DNA from 2 places in the Kitasatospora sp. NPDC049258 genome. Region 1 is predicted to be linked to the other one. Evidence: riboswitches for the same ligand, from Rfam matches in the RefSeq annotation. Region 1 holds a riboswitch; the other holds the start of a gene.
What was found. A riboswitch is a leader RNA that binds a small molecule or an ion and turns the genes downstream of it on or off. The one in region 1 is predicted to bind cobalamin.

Region 1 (6,678 bases):
ACCCCGGAGACTTCGGGGGCGGCCGGCTCACCTGTCTGATCGTCGCCTTCGCCTTCGTGGGCTACAGCGAGGAGTTGATGACCCGCGGAGTTCTCCTGACCGTTTCCGGTCCCGGTTCCGAGAGGTGTGGGCGTGGCTCGCCAGCACCGTCCTCCTCGGCCTGATGCACGGGGTCAACGCCGTCAACGGCCAGGATGCCGCCACCACGATCCGGCAGGTCTTCGGGACCATGGGCATCGGCACGATCTTCTACCTGTGCCGTCGCACGACCGGCACCCTCGTGGCCGGCATGGTCGTCCACGGCCTGTGGGACTTTGCCCTGGTCATCCACTCGGGCCCCGGTGCGGAGCTCAACCAGGCCACGAGCGGGGCGCTCGCATTCTCGGTGATCGAGCTGCTGGCCGTCGTCGTCCTGCTCGCCGGTGTCCGCAGGCTCTGGGGCCGTCCCACCCGCCGTGAACGACCCGCGGACAGCGGGCTCGCATGAGCGCCACGACGCTACCGATGCCGCGCGGCCCCGGCCGCTGCGAAGCCCGGCTCAGCCGAGCGCGAGGAGGCTGACGGCGACGGCGGCGGTGCCCAGGCCGAGGAGTTGGCTCGGGTGGAGGCGTTCGCCGAGGACGGTGCGGGCGAGCAGGACGGTGCCGGCGGGGTAGAGGGCGGTGATCACGGCGACGACGGTGAGGTCGCCGCTGCGGGCGGCGAGCAGGAACAGCAGGTTCGCCACCGAGTCCAGGGCGCCCGCGCCGGCCGACATCGCGTACGCGGGCCGCTCGGTGCCCAGCCTGCGGCGCAGCAGCCCTGCCGCGGCCAGTACGACGGCCGAGGAGACCGCCCGGCCGACGATCAGCGGGGCCACGCCGCTGCCTCGCGGTGCCTGGTGCAGGAAGACCAACTGGAGCGCGATGGCGGCGCCGGCGCCGAAGGCCAGCAGCAGCGCGGTGCGCGAGGGCCGGGCCGAGCCGGTGCCCGGTCCGGCGCTGATCAGCACCACCGCCAGCAGGGCGAGCGGCAGGCCGACCAGGCCGGCGGTACCCAGGTGCTCGCCCTGCAGCAGCCCCACCGCGACGGGCAGCGCCGCGGACACCAGGGCGGTCACCGGCGACAGCACGTTCATCGGGCCGATCGCCAGGGTGCGGTAGAGCAGGGCGAACGCGACGGCCGAGGCCACGCCCGAGGCAGCGCCCCAGCCGATCGCGCCGGCCTCGAACGTGGCGCCGAGGAACGGCCAGAGCAGCAGCTCGACCGCGAGGCTGGCCGGGGCCGCGATCAGGACGGTGCGCAGCACATGGGCCTTGCGGGAGCCGAGGCCGCCGAGGAAGTCGGCGCACCCGTAGGCGAGCGAGCTGCCCAGGGCCAGCAGCAGAGCGATCACGGCGGACCCCTTACGATTCAATGGAACGACCACACGGTACATCAGATCGACCGAAAGGCCCAACCGAACGACCGCGCGGTACATTGAAGTGGTCCAGCAGTGAGGATGGTGATCAGGTGACCGAGACGGCGGCAGCCCTGCGGACGGTCGCGCACAACGTCCGGGCGGCCCGTACCCGGGCGGGCCTGACCCTGGAGGAGCTCGGCCGGCGGGCCCAGGTCAGCAAGGGTGCGCTGGTGGGGCTGGAGAAGGCCCAGGGCAACCCCAACCTGGCCACCCTGGTCCGGCTGGCCGACACCCTCGGCATCTCGGTGTCCGCCCTGATGCAGGGGCCGCCCGAGGGTCGGGTCCGGGTCGTGGCCGCCGAGGAGGTGGAGCCGTTGTGGCGGGGGCCGCGGGGCGGTGCGGCCCGGCTGATGCTGACCACCGCGGGCCCGGCGCCGGTCGAGCTGTGGCGCTGGCGGCTGGAGCCGGGCGAGGAGTACCCCAGCCATCCCCACCGGCCCGGGGTCGTGGAGACCGTCAGTGTCACCGCTGGCCGGATGACCCTGGTCGTCGACGGCACCGAGTACACCGTGGAGGCCGGCCGGACGGCCACCTTCGACGGCGACACCGTCCACACCTACCGCGGCGCGGGCACCGAGGCCTGCCACCTGATCATGACGGTCCAGCTTCCCCCGGGCCCCGTCACCTGACCCTCGAAGGGTCCGATCCGCTCCGAGGGTGCCGGCACCGGCCGCTGGGCCCGGCCGGCGTACGAGGCCGGCGGCCGGACCGGATCTGCGAACGGCGGGACTGCGTCCACCGTGCCCTGCCCCGTCCCGCGGCAGCCGCGGTGACCGGCCGCCGTGGCGCCCGGGTCGGTCGCCGACGACCGATCAGGCCCGCTGCGATGTGACGTACGCGCCATTGACCGGGTCTTTCGCCCGTCGCCATGATGGGCCGTCATGTTGTGACTCCGCGGTCGGGGGAAGTCCGGTTCGAATCCGGCGCTGACCCGCAACGGTAGGCCGCCGACGGCTGTCGGCGGCGAGCCCGAACACCCGGCGGCGGAGGTGTGTCCACTCCTCCCGTCGTGGTCTGCGGGCCGGAGCTCCGAGGGCTGTCCGGTCGCGCACCGCCGTCCTCCGGGCCCCTGCGTCCAGGCCCGGAAAGGCCTTCCATGCCCGCGCTCCGCCGCTCCCTCGGCCTGCTCGCGACACCCGCGCTCGCCCTCGCGACCGTGCTCCCGGCCGCCACGGCCGCCCAGGCCGCCCCCACCTCGGCCGCCACCGTCCGCCCCGACGCCGCCGCGGCCGGCTGGCTGGCCCGCCAACTGGTCGACGGTGACCACTTCGAGGCCGTCCTCGACGGCGCCCACTACCCCGACCAGGGTCTGACCGTCGACGCCGTGCTGGCCTTCGCCGCCTCCCACAGCTCCGACCGGGCCGCCGCGAAGGCCACCACCTGGCTGGCGAAGCCGGAGATCATCACCGGCTACCTCGGCGACGGCACCACCGAGGCGTACGCCGGCGCCACCGCCAAGCTGCTGCTCGCGGTCGAGGTCCGCGGCGAGAACCCGGCCGCCTTCGGCGGTGTCGACCTCCCCGCCCGGCTCCGCTCGCTGCAGACCCCGAACGGCCGGTTCTCGGACCGCTCCCAGTGGGGCGACTACAGCAACGTCTTCGGCCAGTCCCTGGCCCTGATCGCGCTGCAGCGCACCCACGCCGGCGCCCCGGCCGCCGCGGTCGACTTCCTGGCCTCCGCCCAGTGCGCGGACGGCGGCTTCCCGATCTCCTTCGGCCAGGCCACCTGCACCGGCGACCCGGACGCCACCGCGCTCGCGGTCCAGGCCCTCGCCGCCGCCGGCCGCCCGGCCGAGGCCGCCGCCGGCCTCGGCCGGCTGACCGCCCACCAGAACGCCGACGGCGGCTTCGCGGCCGCGGGCGCCACCACCTCCAACGCCAACACCACCGGCCTGGCCACCGAGGCGCTGCTGTCCACCGGCCGCCTCGGCGCCGGCCTCAAGGGCTGGAGCAGCCTGGTCAAGCTCCAGCAGGGCTGCGCCGCCGACCCGGCCGTCCGCGGCGCGGTCGCCTACGACGCCAACGGCTTCAACGCCGGCAACGGCGCCCGGGCCACCGCACAGGCCGTCCTCGGCCTGGCCGGCACCCCGCTGGCCACCCTCACCGCGCACGGCGCCCGCCCCGCCGCGCCCGTGCTCGCCTGCCCGGCGACCACCCGCTGAACGTCCTGACCCTGCAAGGAGCTTCCGCATGAACGACACCCGCACCCCGGCCCGCCCGGCCCGCCGCACGCTCGGTTCGATCGCCGCCGCCGCGGCGCTGACCGCCGGCCTGCTCGGCGTCTGCGCCGCCCAGGCCCCGCAGGCGCAGGCCGCGGCCTGCACCGGCACCACCGGCGTCACCGTGGTGGTCGACTTCACCGCCGTCGGCGGTGGCATCCAGACCGGCTGCGCCCCCGGCGACCCGGCCACCGGCCTCGCCGCGCTCACCGGCGCCGGCTTCTCGTGGGCCTTCCACCCGCGCTTCCCCGGCTTCGTGTGCAAGATCAACTCGCTGCCGACCACCTGCACCAACCCCACCGGCAGCGCCTACTGGTCCTACTGGCACGCCCAGCACGGCGGCGCCTGGTCGTACAGCGGCCTCGGCGCGGGCAGCTACAACCCCGCCCCCGGCGACGTCGAGGGCTGGGCCTTCGGCGCCGGCACCCAGCCGGGCATCACGGCGCCCTGACACCCCGTGCGGACACCGCTGCCCCGGCCCCGCGCGAACGCGGGCCGGGGCACCGGCGGTTGCCGGCAGCCGCGGCTCAGCGGCACAGGGCCGTGTCCACGAGACGCTCGATGTGCTGGACGGCCGCCGCGTCGGACGGCTGGGTGGTCACCGCGATGTCGGCGGCGCGGCCGCCCTCGGTGACGCCGCCCCGGGTCTCGTACCCGGTGATGCTGCCGCCGTGACCCCAGTAGACCCCGCCGCAGGACAGCGGCCGGCTGACCAGCCCCAGCCCGTAGCGGGTACCGGGAGGGAAGGGGAGGCCGGCGGGCACGGTGGTGCGCATCTCGGCGAGCTGGGCCGGCGGGAGGAGGTCGCCGGCCAGGAGCGCGGTGAAGAACCGGTTGAGGTCGGAGTTGGTGGAGACCACCTGCCCCGCCGCCCAGGCCCAGGAGGGGTCCAGTTCGGTGCCGTCGCGCAGCGGCGCGCCGGGTGATTCCTGGTAGTAGCCCTTGGGGTGGGGTTCCCGGATGGCCACCTCGCCGGGGGCGGGGAAGTAGGTGTGGCGCAGCCCGATGCGCTTGACGATGCGCCGGTCGACCTCCTCGCCCAGCGGCCGGCCGGTGACCTTCTCGACGATCAGGCCGGCCAGCACGTAGTTGGTGTTGCTGTACGCCCACTTCGCCCCCGGGGCGAAGTCCGCCGGGTGCTGGAGCGCGAGGCCGAGCAGTTCGTGGGGCTCGTAGTACCGGATCTCGTCGGAGAGGTGGTCGGTGTAGTTGGGGAGTCCGCTGGTCTGCTGGAGGAGTTGACGGACGGTGATGCGGCGCCCGTCGATCCCGTCCCCGCGGACCAGGCCGGGCAGGTAGGTGTCGACGGGGGCGTCGAGGCAGATCCTCCCCGCACCGACCAGTTGCAGCACGACCACCGCGGTGAACGTCTTGGTGTTGCTGCCGATCCGCACCTGGCCGTCGACCGGCACGGTCGTACCGGTGGCCAGGTCGCCGACCCCCGCGGTGTACGTACGGGTGCGGCCGGACCGGTCCTTGACGCTCGCCAGCGCGGCGGGCAGGCCGTCGGTGCGCACCAGCGCGTCCAGGCCCTGCTGGACGGTGTCCGGCCGGGTGGCGGCGGATGCCGCGGGCGCCGCCAGCACACCCGCCGTCACGACGGCCGCGGCCAGCGCGGCCGCGGCCGGCAGCGCCCCGCGCCGACCACCCCGCCGCTGCCGGGAGGAACGGAACCTCTGCCATGCCTGCTCACGCACGAGCCAACTCCTACCGGGTCGTTGGGACACCACCGGTGTCCGCCGGGCCCAGCATCTCCGGCGCCGAGCGACGAGGGCGATCCTGCTGGCCCCCAGCTCCGGGTAGGGGTAGCCCCCGGGTGCGGCCGTCCGCGGGAGCGGGTTGCTCACGCGGTCCCGCGACTTGGCGCGGACACTCACAGCGGCAATGATCGCGGCAAGGGGAGTGCGGTGGCCCCGCCGATGATCGCTGCCCCGCCGTTCCCCAGCCGTCCGCCGTCCCATGGACCCATCGAGGAGCCACGTATGAAGGGGAGCCCCCGTCGCGTCGGCGCGGCGCTGCAGATCGACCGGCTCGAGACCGTCGACCGGGCCGAGGCCGAGGTCGTCGTCCGCTGCCTCGACGGGCCGGTCCGCCTGGGTGCCCGCTTCGGGCGTATCCGGGGCGAGGTGCCGGGAACGATCGACCTGGAGTTGACCCGCGCCATCGTCTACGGGCGGTCGGTCGAGGCGCTCGACACCGGTCTCACGGCGCTGGTGACCCTTCGCGGGGCGGGTGTTCACCACCTGCTGCCGGGCAGCCTGGCCGGCGGCTGGCAGGTCGTCGAGGGCGCCGACCCGGCGCCATGAGTCGGCGACCGGGACCCTTCCGGCGGGCGGGGTCAGCCGGCGGCGGCCGCTCGGCGGCGGTGGAGGCGGCGGTGGAGGTGGCGGTCGGCGAGCAGGGCCGTGGCGAGGGCGGCCGGTCGGGGCGGCGGTGACGGACATGAGGTGCCGGAGCGCGCCGTCTTCGTGCCGGGCACCGTCAACATCCTGGTCGTCGTACCCGCTGCGGTGTCCGACGCAGGTCTGGTGAACCTGCTCGCCACCGCCACCGCCACCGAGGCAAAGGTGCAGGCGCTGCTGGACGCCGGGTACGACCGCTCCGGGACGCCGTCGGAGGCGGTCTGCGTGGCGGTGCGCCAGCCGCGGCCGGGGTCGGGCGTGGAGCCGTTCGGCGGACCGCGCTCGCGGTGGGGCGCCCGGGTCGCCCGCGCCGTCCACGCCGCCGTGCGTGCGGGCGCGGAGGCGGACCGCGCGCGCCGGGTCCGGGGACCGGTGCCCGACCACGCGCGGCCGAGGCCCGGCTGCCGCCGGACCTGCGACCTGGACCCGGGCCGGGTCGATGCCGGCGGCGTACGCGTTGAGGGTGGCGCGCTCGTAGTCGGTGACCACGGGCGAGGCGCTCGGCCAGCCGGTGGCGGCCAGCTGGTCGCGGTAGACGGTGCGGGCGTTCTTGCTGGTGTCGCCGCCGGGGGTGACGTCGACCGCGGCGGTGCCGGCGGCCGCCAGCGCGCCGAACG
Region 2 (8,058 bases), on a different contig from region 1:
ATCCGGGTGGCCGGACGCGAACGCAGGTAGTAGGTGGTCTTCAGACCGACCTTCCAGGCGTAGGCGTACATCGAGCTGAGCTTGCCGATGGTCGGCGCGGCCATGAAGAGGTTCAGCGACTGGCTCTGGTCGATGTACGGCTGCCGGGCGGCGGCCAGGTCGATCAGCGCGCGCTGGGGCAGCTCCCACGCGGTGCGGTAGAGCGAACGGACGCCGGCCGGCAGCCAGTTCAGCTCCTGCACCGAGCCGTTGGCCTCGCGCAGCGCGTCCCGGGTCTGCTGGTCCCAGACACCGAGCTCCTTGAGCTCGCGCACCAGGTACGGGTTGACCTGGAGGAACTCGCCGGACAGCGTCTCGCGCTTGAACAGGTTGGAGACCTGCGGCTCGATGCACTCGTACACACCGGCGATCGAGGCGATGGTCGCGGTCGGCGCGATCGCCAGCAGCAGCGAGTTGCGCAGGCCGGTGGTGGCGATCTTCGCGCGCAGCGCGTCCCAGCGCCCGCTCCACTGCGGGGCGGTGTCGAAGTGGTCGATGTGCAGCTGGCCGCGGGCGGCCCGGGTCTCCGCGTACGCGCTGTGCTGCCCGAACTCCTCGGCCAGCTCGCTGGAGCGCTCGTAGGCGGTGAGCATGATGCGCTCGGAGATCAGCGTGGAGAGCTGCTTGGCCTCGGCCGAGTCGAAGTCGATCCGGAGCTTGAAGAAGACGTCCTGCAGGCCCATCACGCCGAGGCCGACCGGCCGCCAGCGGGAGTTGGAGTTCCCGGCCTCGGGGGTCGGGTAGAAGTTGATGTCGATGACCCGGTCCAGGAAGGTCACGGCGGTGCGCACGGTGGCGTCCAGCCGCTCCCAGTCCATCGCGCCGAGCAGGTCCTCGACCGAGGCGCCGTCCGCCACGTGCGCGCCCAGGTTGACCGAGCCCAGGTTGCAGACCGCGGTCTCGGAGTCGTCGGTGACCTCCAGGATCTCGGTGCACAGGTTCGAGGAGTGCACCGTGCGGCCGGGCAGCGCGGTCTGGTTGGCGGCGCGGTTGGAGGCGTCCTTGAAGGTCATCCAGCCGTTGCCGGTCTGCGCCAGGGTGCGCATCATCCGGGCGTACAGGGTCTGCGCGGGGATGGTGCGCACGGCCTTGCCGGCCTGCTCGGCCTTCAGGTACGCCTCGTCGAAGTCGGCGCCCCACAGGTCGACCAGCTCGGGCACGTCGGCCGGGGAGAACAGCGACCAGTCCGCGTCGGCGTTGACCCGGCGCATGAACTCGTCCGGGATCCAGTGCGCCAGGTTGAGGTTGTGGGTGCGGCGGGCCTCTTCGCCGGTGTTGTCGCGGAGCTCCAGGAACTCCTCGATGTCGGCGTGCCAGGTCTCCAGGTAGACGCAGGCCGCGCCCTTGCGCCGGCCGCCCTGGTTGACGGCGGCGACCGAGGAGTCCAGGGTGCGCAGGAACGGCACGATGCCGTTGGACTGGCCGTTGGTGCCGCGGATCAGGCTGCCGCGCGAGCGGATCCGGCTGTAGGACAGGCCGATGCCGCCGGCGTGCTTGGACAGCCGGGCGATCTGCGCGTAGCGCGAGTAGATCGAGTCCAGGTTGTCCAGCGGCGAGTCCAGCAGGTAGCAGCTGGACATCTGCGGGTGCTTGGTGCCGGAGTTGAACAGGGTCGGCGAGGACGGCAGGTAGGAGAGCGCGCTCATCAGCGCATACAGCTCGGCGACCTCGCGCACCGACTTCTCGCTGTCGCCGACCGCCAGCCCGGCGGCGACCCGGAGCAGGAAGTGCTGCGGGGTCTCGATCACCTTGCGGGTGATCGGGTGGCGCAGCAGGTACCGGGACTGCACGGTCCGCAGGCCGAAGTACTCGAAGCGGTCGTCGCCCTGCTGGTCGATCAGCGCGTCGAAGGCGTCCGCGTGCCGGGCCACGAAGGCGGCGGTGGTGTCGCCGATCAGGCCCTCGGCGTGGCCGACGGCGATCGAGGCGGAGAACGAGAGGGCGCCCTGGCCGATCGCCTCGTCCGAGATCTCCAGCGCCAGCAGGCGGGCGGCCAGCTTCGAGTACTGGGGGTCCTCGGCGATCATCGACGCGGCGGCCTCCACGGCCAGCCCGCGCAGCTCCGCGAAGTCGGAGCCGGCGTGGCGGCCGCGCAGCGCGGCGGCGGCGACGTGGCCGGGGTCCACCTGGGGGAGGTCGGTGCTCCGGTCGGTGAGCAGCCGGAGCAGCGCGGCACCGGGATCGGTCTGGGCGACGGAGGCTGAACCCTGGGACGGCAGGGCGACTGAGGCAGCGACGGTCAAGGCGCACTCTCTCCTGTGGCGGCGGCGGACGAGATCAGCCGGACCGTTGCGGACAGGGCGGAGCGGCACGCCGAATCACCAGGCGCGCATGGTCCCACCCCGGCCCACCCGCGAGGCCCGGACAAGTACTGCGGTGCTGCAAGGCATCTGCGGGGAAGCCGTGTGGCACACCGTCGGCAGGTCTCGGACTCGCGGGTCAGGGTGTTGCGAAGCCCGCTCACCGTTGCGGGGCAGCCCCGGACTCCCACCGGGTTTCCCTGCGTCGACAGCGAGAGCGAGCATACATGTTGTGGGCGGGCTCAGGATGCGCCACCAGATGTAGTGCCGCGTGTCGTGGTCGCTCAACTGCGTTGTGCCACCGGACCGGGCCCTGGCCGAGCCTCAGAATGTGATGGAGTAGACGATCACGCCGACGCCGGGCGCCGGCTCCCAGTCCCGCTCCGGGGCCCGGTGGAAGCCCAGTCGTTCGTAGACACGATGGGCCGCGGTCATCTGCGGGCGGGTGGAGAACGCCATTCCGGTGAGCCCCAGCTCCCGGCTGCGCGCCATCGCGGCGCGCACCAGGGCGCCGCCGGCGCCGCGGCCGCGGGCCGCCCGCGCGACCGCCAGCATCCGGATCTCGCCCTCGTGCGGCTCGGCGATGTCGGCCCAGGGGTTGCCGCCCGCGGCGAAGGTCACACAGCCGAGCACGGCTCCCGGTCCGCCGGCCGGATCGAGGGCGACGAGCAGCTCGGCCTCCTCGGCCCGGCGCCGGGCGTCCCCGAGGAGCTCGGCGTAGGGGCCGTCGGGCTTGCTGTGCCCCTCGCCGACGTAGACCTCGACGCAGAGCGCTCCGGCCGGGGCGAGGTCCTCCTCGCGGGCGTGGCGGATGACGAGATCGGTGACGGCGTCCATGCCCCGATTCTGCCGAAGGCCGGGTCGGTGCCGGTGGGCAGGGTGCCGTGCAGCCGGTCCGGCAGACCGGGGTCGGCCGGGTAGCCGCCGGAGCGGTGCCAGTTGTCCCGGCCGTGCCGGCCGGTGCGGTCGAGGTCGCGGCCGACCAGCAGGCCGAGCAGGCCGAAGGCGCCGGCCGCGCCGGCCAGGGCGAGCACGCCGTGGAGCGCTGAGGAGGTCATGCCTCCACTCTCGCGAGGGCCCCGCAGGCGGACGAGTGGCAGAAATGCCCACTTGCCTCGAAAACCTGCCACCGCCATGCTGGAGCCATGCTGAAGAACGTGGTCGCCGTGGTGCTGGAGGAGGTCCACCCCTTCGAGCTGGGGGTGGCCTGCGAGATCTTCGGCCTGGACCGGAGCGACGACGGCCTGCCGGTCTACGACTTCGCGCTCGCCTCGGCCCGCCCCGGCCCGCTGCGCACCCATGCCGGCTTCAGCGTCGACGTACCGTACGGCGCGGAGCGGATCGCCGAGGCCGACCTGGTGATCGCCGCCGCGACCGGCATCCAGGACGGGTTCCCGGCCCCGCTGATCGAGGCCCTGCGGGCGGCCGTGGAGCGTGGCGCGCGGGTGCTGTCGATCTGCAGCGGCACCTTCCTGCTGGGCGCCGCCGGGCTGCTCGACGGGCGCCGCTGCACCACCCACTGGCGGCACTCCGAGCGGCTGGCCGCGCGCTTCCCGCTCACCACGGTCGAGCCGGACGTGCTCTACGTGGACGAGGACCCGGTGATCACCGCGGCCGGTACCGCCGCCGGCATCGACGCCTGCCTGCACCTGGTCCGCAAGGTCCAGGGGCCCGAGGTGGCCCGCGGGATCGCCCGCCGGATGGTGGTCGCACCGCACCGGGACGGCGGCCAGGCGCAGTTCGTCGCCAGGCCGCTGCCGGCCGAGGACGGCGATTCGCTGGGCGGCCTGCTGGAGTGGCTCCGCCACCACCTCGACCAGGAGCTCACGGTGGACCAGCTGGCCGCCAGGGCGCACATGTCGCCGCGCACCTTCGCCCGCCGCTTCCAGCAGGAGACCGGGACCACCCCGCACCGCTGGCTGACCGGCCAGCGGGTGCTGCTGGCCCAGCGCCTGTTGGAGGGCACCGGCGAGCCGGTGGACGCGGTGGCGGCCCGCTGCGGGTTCGGCAACGCGGCCACCCTGCGGCACCACTTCGGCCGCTGGCTGGGCACCACCCCGCAGGCCTACCGGCGGGCCTTCGGCGGCGTGGGGCAGCCCGCCGGCCGGTGAGCCGGGGCGGCGGGGCCGGAGCAGCGGTGGGGCAGGGGATCGGTCAGGCAGGGGATCGGTCGGGCAGGGGATCGGTCGGGCGGCGGGGCAGGGGGGTCAGGAGGCGGGTCGGTCCAGGTGGCCGGTGTCGTTCCAGCCGTCCGGCACCAGCCGGCCGCAGTCGGCCCGCCAGCGGCTGGCGGAGCAGTTGCGCACCGGTTCGAGGGCGATCAGGTCGGGCTCGGTGAGCCGGTCCAGGATGTAGCGCAGCATCAGCACGGTGCAGTCGTGCGCGACCACCAGCACCGGGTGGCCGTCCTCCTCCTCGCCCAGGTCGCGCAGCAGGCTGCGCACCCGCAGCGCCACGTCCAGCCAGGACTCGCCGCCGGGCGGCCGGTAGTGCAGCTCGCCCATCCGGCGGCGGCGGGCGGCCTCGCTCGGGTGCTCCTTCTCGATCGCGGCCTTGGTGAGCATCTCCAGGACGCCCAGCTCTCTGTCCCGCAGCCGCTCGTCCTGCCGGACCGGGATCGTGACCGGCACCGCGCCCAGCCCGCAGGCCTGGGCGAGCGCGATCCGGGTGGTCTCGGTGGTGCGCAGGTACGGCGAGCACCAGACGCTGCGCGGGCGGTCGGCCGCCGGCAGCGCCGCCCACCAGCGGCCGAGCGCCTGGGCCTGGGCCTGGCCGCGCATCGAGAGCGGGATGTCGGCGTCCCGGCTGGTGATCGGGACGGTCAGCGCCCCGGTCGCGTCGGCGTGCTTGAACTCGACGTTGGCGGTCGACTCGCCGTGCCGGGTGGCGATCAGCAGTGAGGGCAGCCGGGTGCCCTCGCGGTGGTTCCGGTGTCCGTTCAGGATGGTGCCGAGCTCGGTCATGGCAGCGTCTCCCCGTTTCCTCGTCTCTGCCTGGGACGAACGGCCCGCCACACAGATCATCGCCCGATATGATCGCGCCGTCGCCTCAAGTGTTGACCGAGGCGACGGCGCGATCACAGGGCGCACACAGGGCTTTGTGCGCGCTCCCGATGACTCAGTGCGCTGCCGCAGGCTGCGGGGCGCCCTCGACGGCCGGCTCGCCGGCGTCGGCACTGTAGTCGGCCGGCGAGGTGGCGTCCACGCCCTCCGGGGCCTTGGCGGCCCGCAGCACCAGCGTCAGCACCACGGCCACCAGCAGGTTCAGCACGAACGCGGTGAGCCCGATGTAGCCGATCTCGCCGATCCCGGGAATCTCCGCGGAGCTGCCGCCGAAGTGCTTGGTGGCGGGCGAGGAGACCCCGTAGGCCTTCCAGGTGCCGTACCCCATGCCCGCCGCCCAGCCGGCCAGCAGCGCCCAGCGGTGGAACCAGCGGGTGAACAGGCCGCCGACGATCGAGACGAAGGTCTGCAGGATCCACAGGCCGCCCAGCAGCTGCAGGTTGATCGCGAACTGCTTGTCCATGGTCAGCACGAAGGCCAGCGCGCCGACCTTGACCAGCAGCGAGGCGATCTTGGCGACCTTGGTCTCCTCGGCCGCGGTGGCGCCGGGCTTGAGGAACTCCTTGTAGACGTTGCGGGTGAACAGGTTGGCGGCGGCGATCGACATGATCGCGGCCGGCACCAGGGCGCCGATGCCGATCGCGGCGAAGGCCACGCCGGTGAACCAGTCCGGGAACATGTCCTCGAACAGCTGCGGCACCGACAGCTGGGCGTTGAAGCCCTTGACGCCCTTGCCCACCCCGGCCGCGATCGCCATGAAGCCGAGCAGCGCCAGCAGGCCCAGCATCAGCGAGTAGGCCGGCATCAGCGCCATGTTGCGGCGCACCGTGTTGCGTGACCTGGAGGCCAGCACCCCGGTGACCGAGTGCGGGTACATGAACAGCGCCATCGCGGAGCCGAGCGCCAGCGTGGCGTAGCCCCACTGGGCCTTGGGCCCGGTGATCAGCTGGCCGATCGGCTTGCCGGTGCTCGGGTTGACGGTGGAGAACTTCTGCGCGGCGGCGTCGAAGATGTGCCCGTACCCGCCGAGCCGCATCGGGATGTAGATCACCGCCACGATGATCACGAGGTAGATCAGTCCGTCCTTGACGAACGCGATCAGGGCCGGCGCCCGCAGCCCGGACGAGTAGGTGTAGGCCGCCAGCACGGCGAAGGCCAGGAACAGCGGCAGGTCCTTCATGAACCAGTTCCCGGAGCCGCCGACCCCGAGCACGTCCAGCACCGCCTGGATGCCCACCAGCTGCAGCGCGATGTACGGCATGGTGGCCAGGATCCCGGTCAGCGCGACCGCCAGCGACAGGCCCTTGGAGCCGTACCGCCCGCGCACGAAGTCGGCCGGGGTGACGTACCCGTGCACCCGGGAGACCGACCACAGGCGCGGCAGGAACAGGAAGACCAGCGGGTACGCGATGATCGTGTACGGCACCGCGAAGAAGCCCGCGGCGCCCGCACCGTAGATCACCGCCGGGACGGCGATGAAGGTGTACGCGGTGTACAGGTCGCCGCCGAGCAGGAACCAGGTGACCCAGGTGCCGAAGCTCCGGCCGCCCAGGCCCCACTCGTCGAGGTGCAGGGCGTTGTCGGCCTTGCGCCAGCGCGAGGCCAGGAAGCCCATCACGGTGACCAGGGCGAAGAACAGCAGGAAGACCGTCAGGGCGACGGTGTTGAGGTCCTTCATCGCCCGGCACCGCCCTGGGCGGCCCTGGCGGCCTTGCGGGCCTTCTCGTCCCGGTTGATCAGCAGGTAGGCGCCGACCGTGAACACGGCCGAGACCGGCACCCACATCAACTGGTACCAGTAGAAGAACGGCATCCCGCCGAGCTCGGGCCCGGTCTTGGTGTAGGAGGCGACCCAGAGCATCGAGACGACGGGCACGGCCAGGCACAGCCCGGCCAGGACCCGGGCCGGCGTGACCTGTGGGAGTGCTGGGACTTCTGACGACATGATTGCGGCTCCGGCTGAAGAGGGTTCACCTCGTCGGCGCCGCAACGCACATCGCTGTCCGCCCGCCGAGCAGCACCAGTGGTGACCAGTAGTCAGTACGGGAGCGAAATGTAGGGCACCCAGTGACCTGTGTCACTGGGCGCGACGGAACTTCTCGCGAATCGGACGGACAGACCGGGCGAATCCGGTCGATCCGGGCCTACTCCGGGCGCTTGAGCCGGGTGATGAACTTGTACCGGTCGCCGCGGTAGATCGAGCGGACCCACTCGACCGGCTGGCCCTCGGTGTCGAAGGAGTGCCGGGAGAGCTGGAGCATCGGCAGGCCCAGGTCGGAGCCGAGCAGACCGGCCTCGCGCGGGTCGGCCAGAGTGGTCTCGATGGTCTCCTCGGCCTCGGCCACGGTCACCCCGTAGACCTCGCGCAGCGCGGTGTAGAGCGAGTTGTGCTTGGCCAGGTTGCGGCGCAGCGCCGGGAAGCGCTTGGCCGACAGGTGGGCCACCTCGATCGCCATCGGGTCGCCGTTGGCCAGCCGCAGCCGCTCGATCCGCAGCACCCGGCCGCCGGGCTTGATGTCCAGCAGTGGGGCGAGCCGCTCGTCGGCGGTGATGTAGCCGAGCTCGATCAGCCGGGAGGTGGGCTCCAGGCCCTGGGCGCGCATGTCCTCGGTGTACGAGGTCAGCTGGAGCGCCTGGGCGACCTTGGGCTTGGCCACG

Region 2: it holds a riboswitch for cobalamin, as region 1 does, so the genes downstream of both, AB0K43_RS22945 (ribonucleoside-diphosphate reductase subunit alpha) here and AB0K43_RS07455 (peptidase) in region 1, are expected to answer to the same signal.

The regions. Positions count from the first base shown of each region.
Region 1 is NZ_JBFAQT010000006.1:22,516-29,193, reverse strand. Features, by position in the region: gene AB0K43_RS07470 (CPBP family intramembrane glutamic endopeptidase) at 1-487, shown strand, start outside; gene AB0K43_RS07465 (DMT family transporter) at 539-1,375, opposite strand; gene AB0K43_RS07460 (XRE family transcriptional regulator) at 1,492-2,070, shown strand; cobalamin riboswitch at 2,302-2,441, shown strand; gene AB0K43_RS07455 (peptidase) at 2,538-3,602, shown strand; gene AB0K43_RS07450 (flagellar hook-length control protein FliK) at 3,631-4,110, shown strand; gene AB0K43_RS07445 (serine hydrolase domain-containing protein) at 4,187-5,290, opposite strand; gene AB0K43_RS07440 (hypothetical protein) at 5,642-5,965, shown strand; partial or broken gene AB0K43_RS07435 (adenosylcobinamide amidohydrolase) at 6,131-6,400, shown strand.
Region 2 is NZ_JBFAQT010000029.1:38,867-46,924, reverse strand. Features, by position in the region: gene AB0K43_RS22945 (ribonucleoside-diphosphate reductase subunit alpha) at 1-2,258, opposite strand, end outside; cobalamin riboswitch at 2,440-2,581, opposite strand; gene AB0K43_RS22940 (GNAT family N-acetyltransferase) at 2,664-3,176, opposite strand; gene AB0K43_RS22935 (helix-turn-helix domain-containing protein) at 3,485-4,450, shown strand; gene AB0K43_RS22930 (histidine phosphatase family protein) at 4,547-5,302, opposite strand; gene mctP (monocarboxylate uptake permease MctP) at 5,457-7,079, opposite strand; gene AB0K43_RS22920 (DUF3311 domain-containing protein) at 7,076-7,345, opposite strand; gene AB0K43_RS22915 (GntR family transcriptional regulator) at 7,545-8,058, opposite strand, start outside.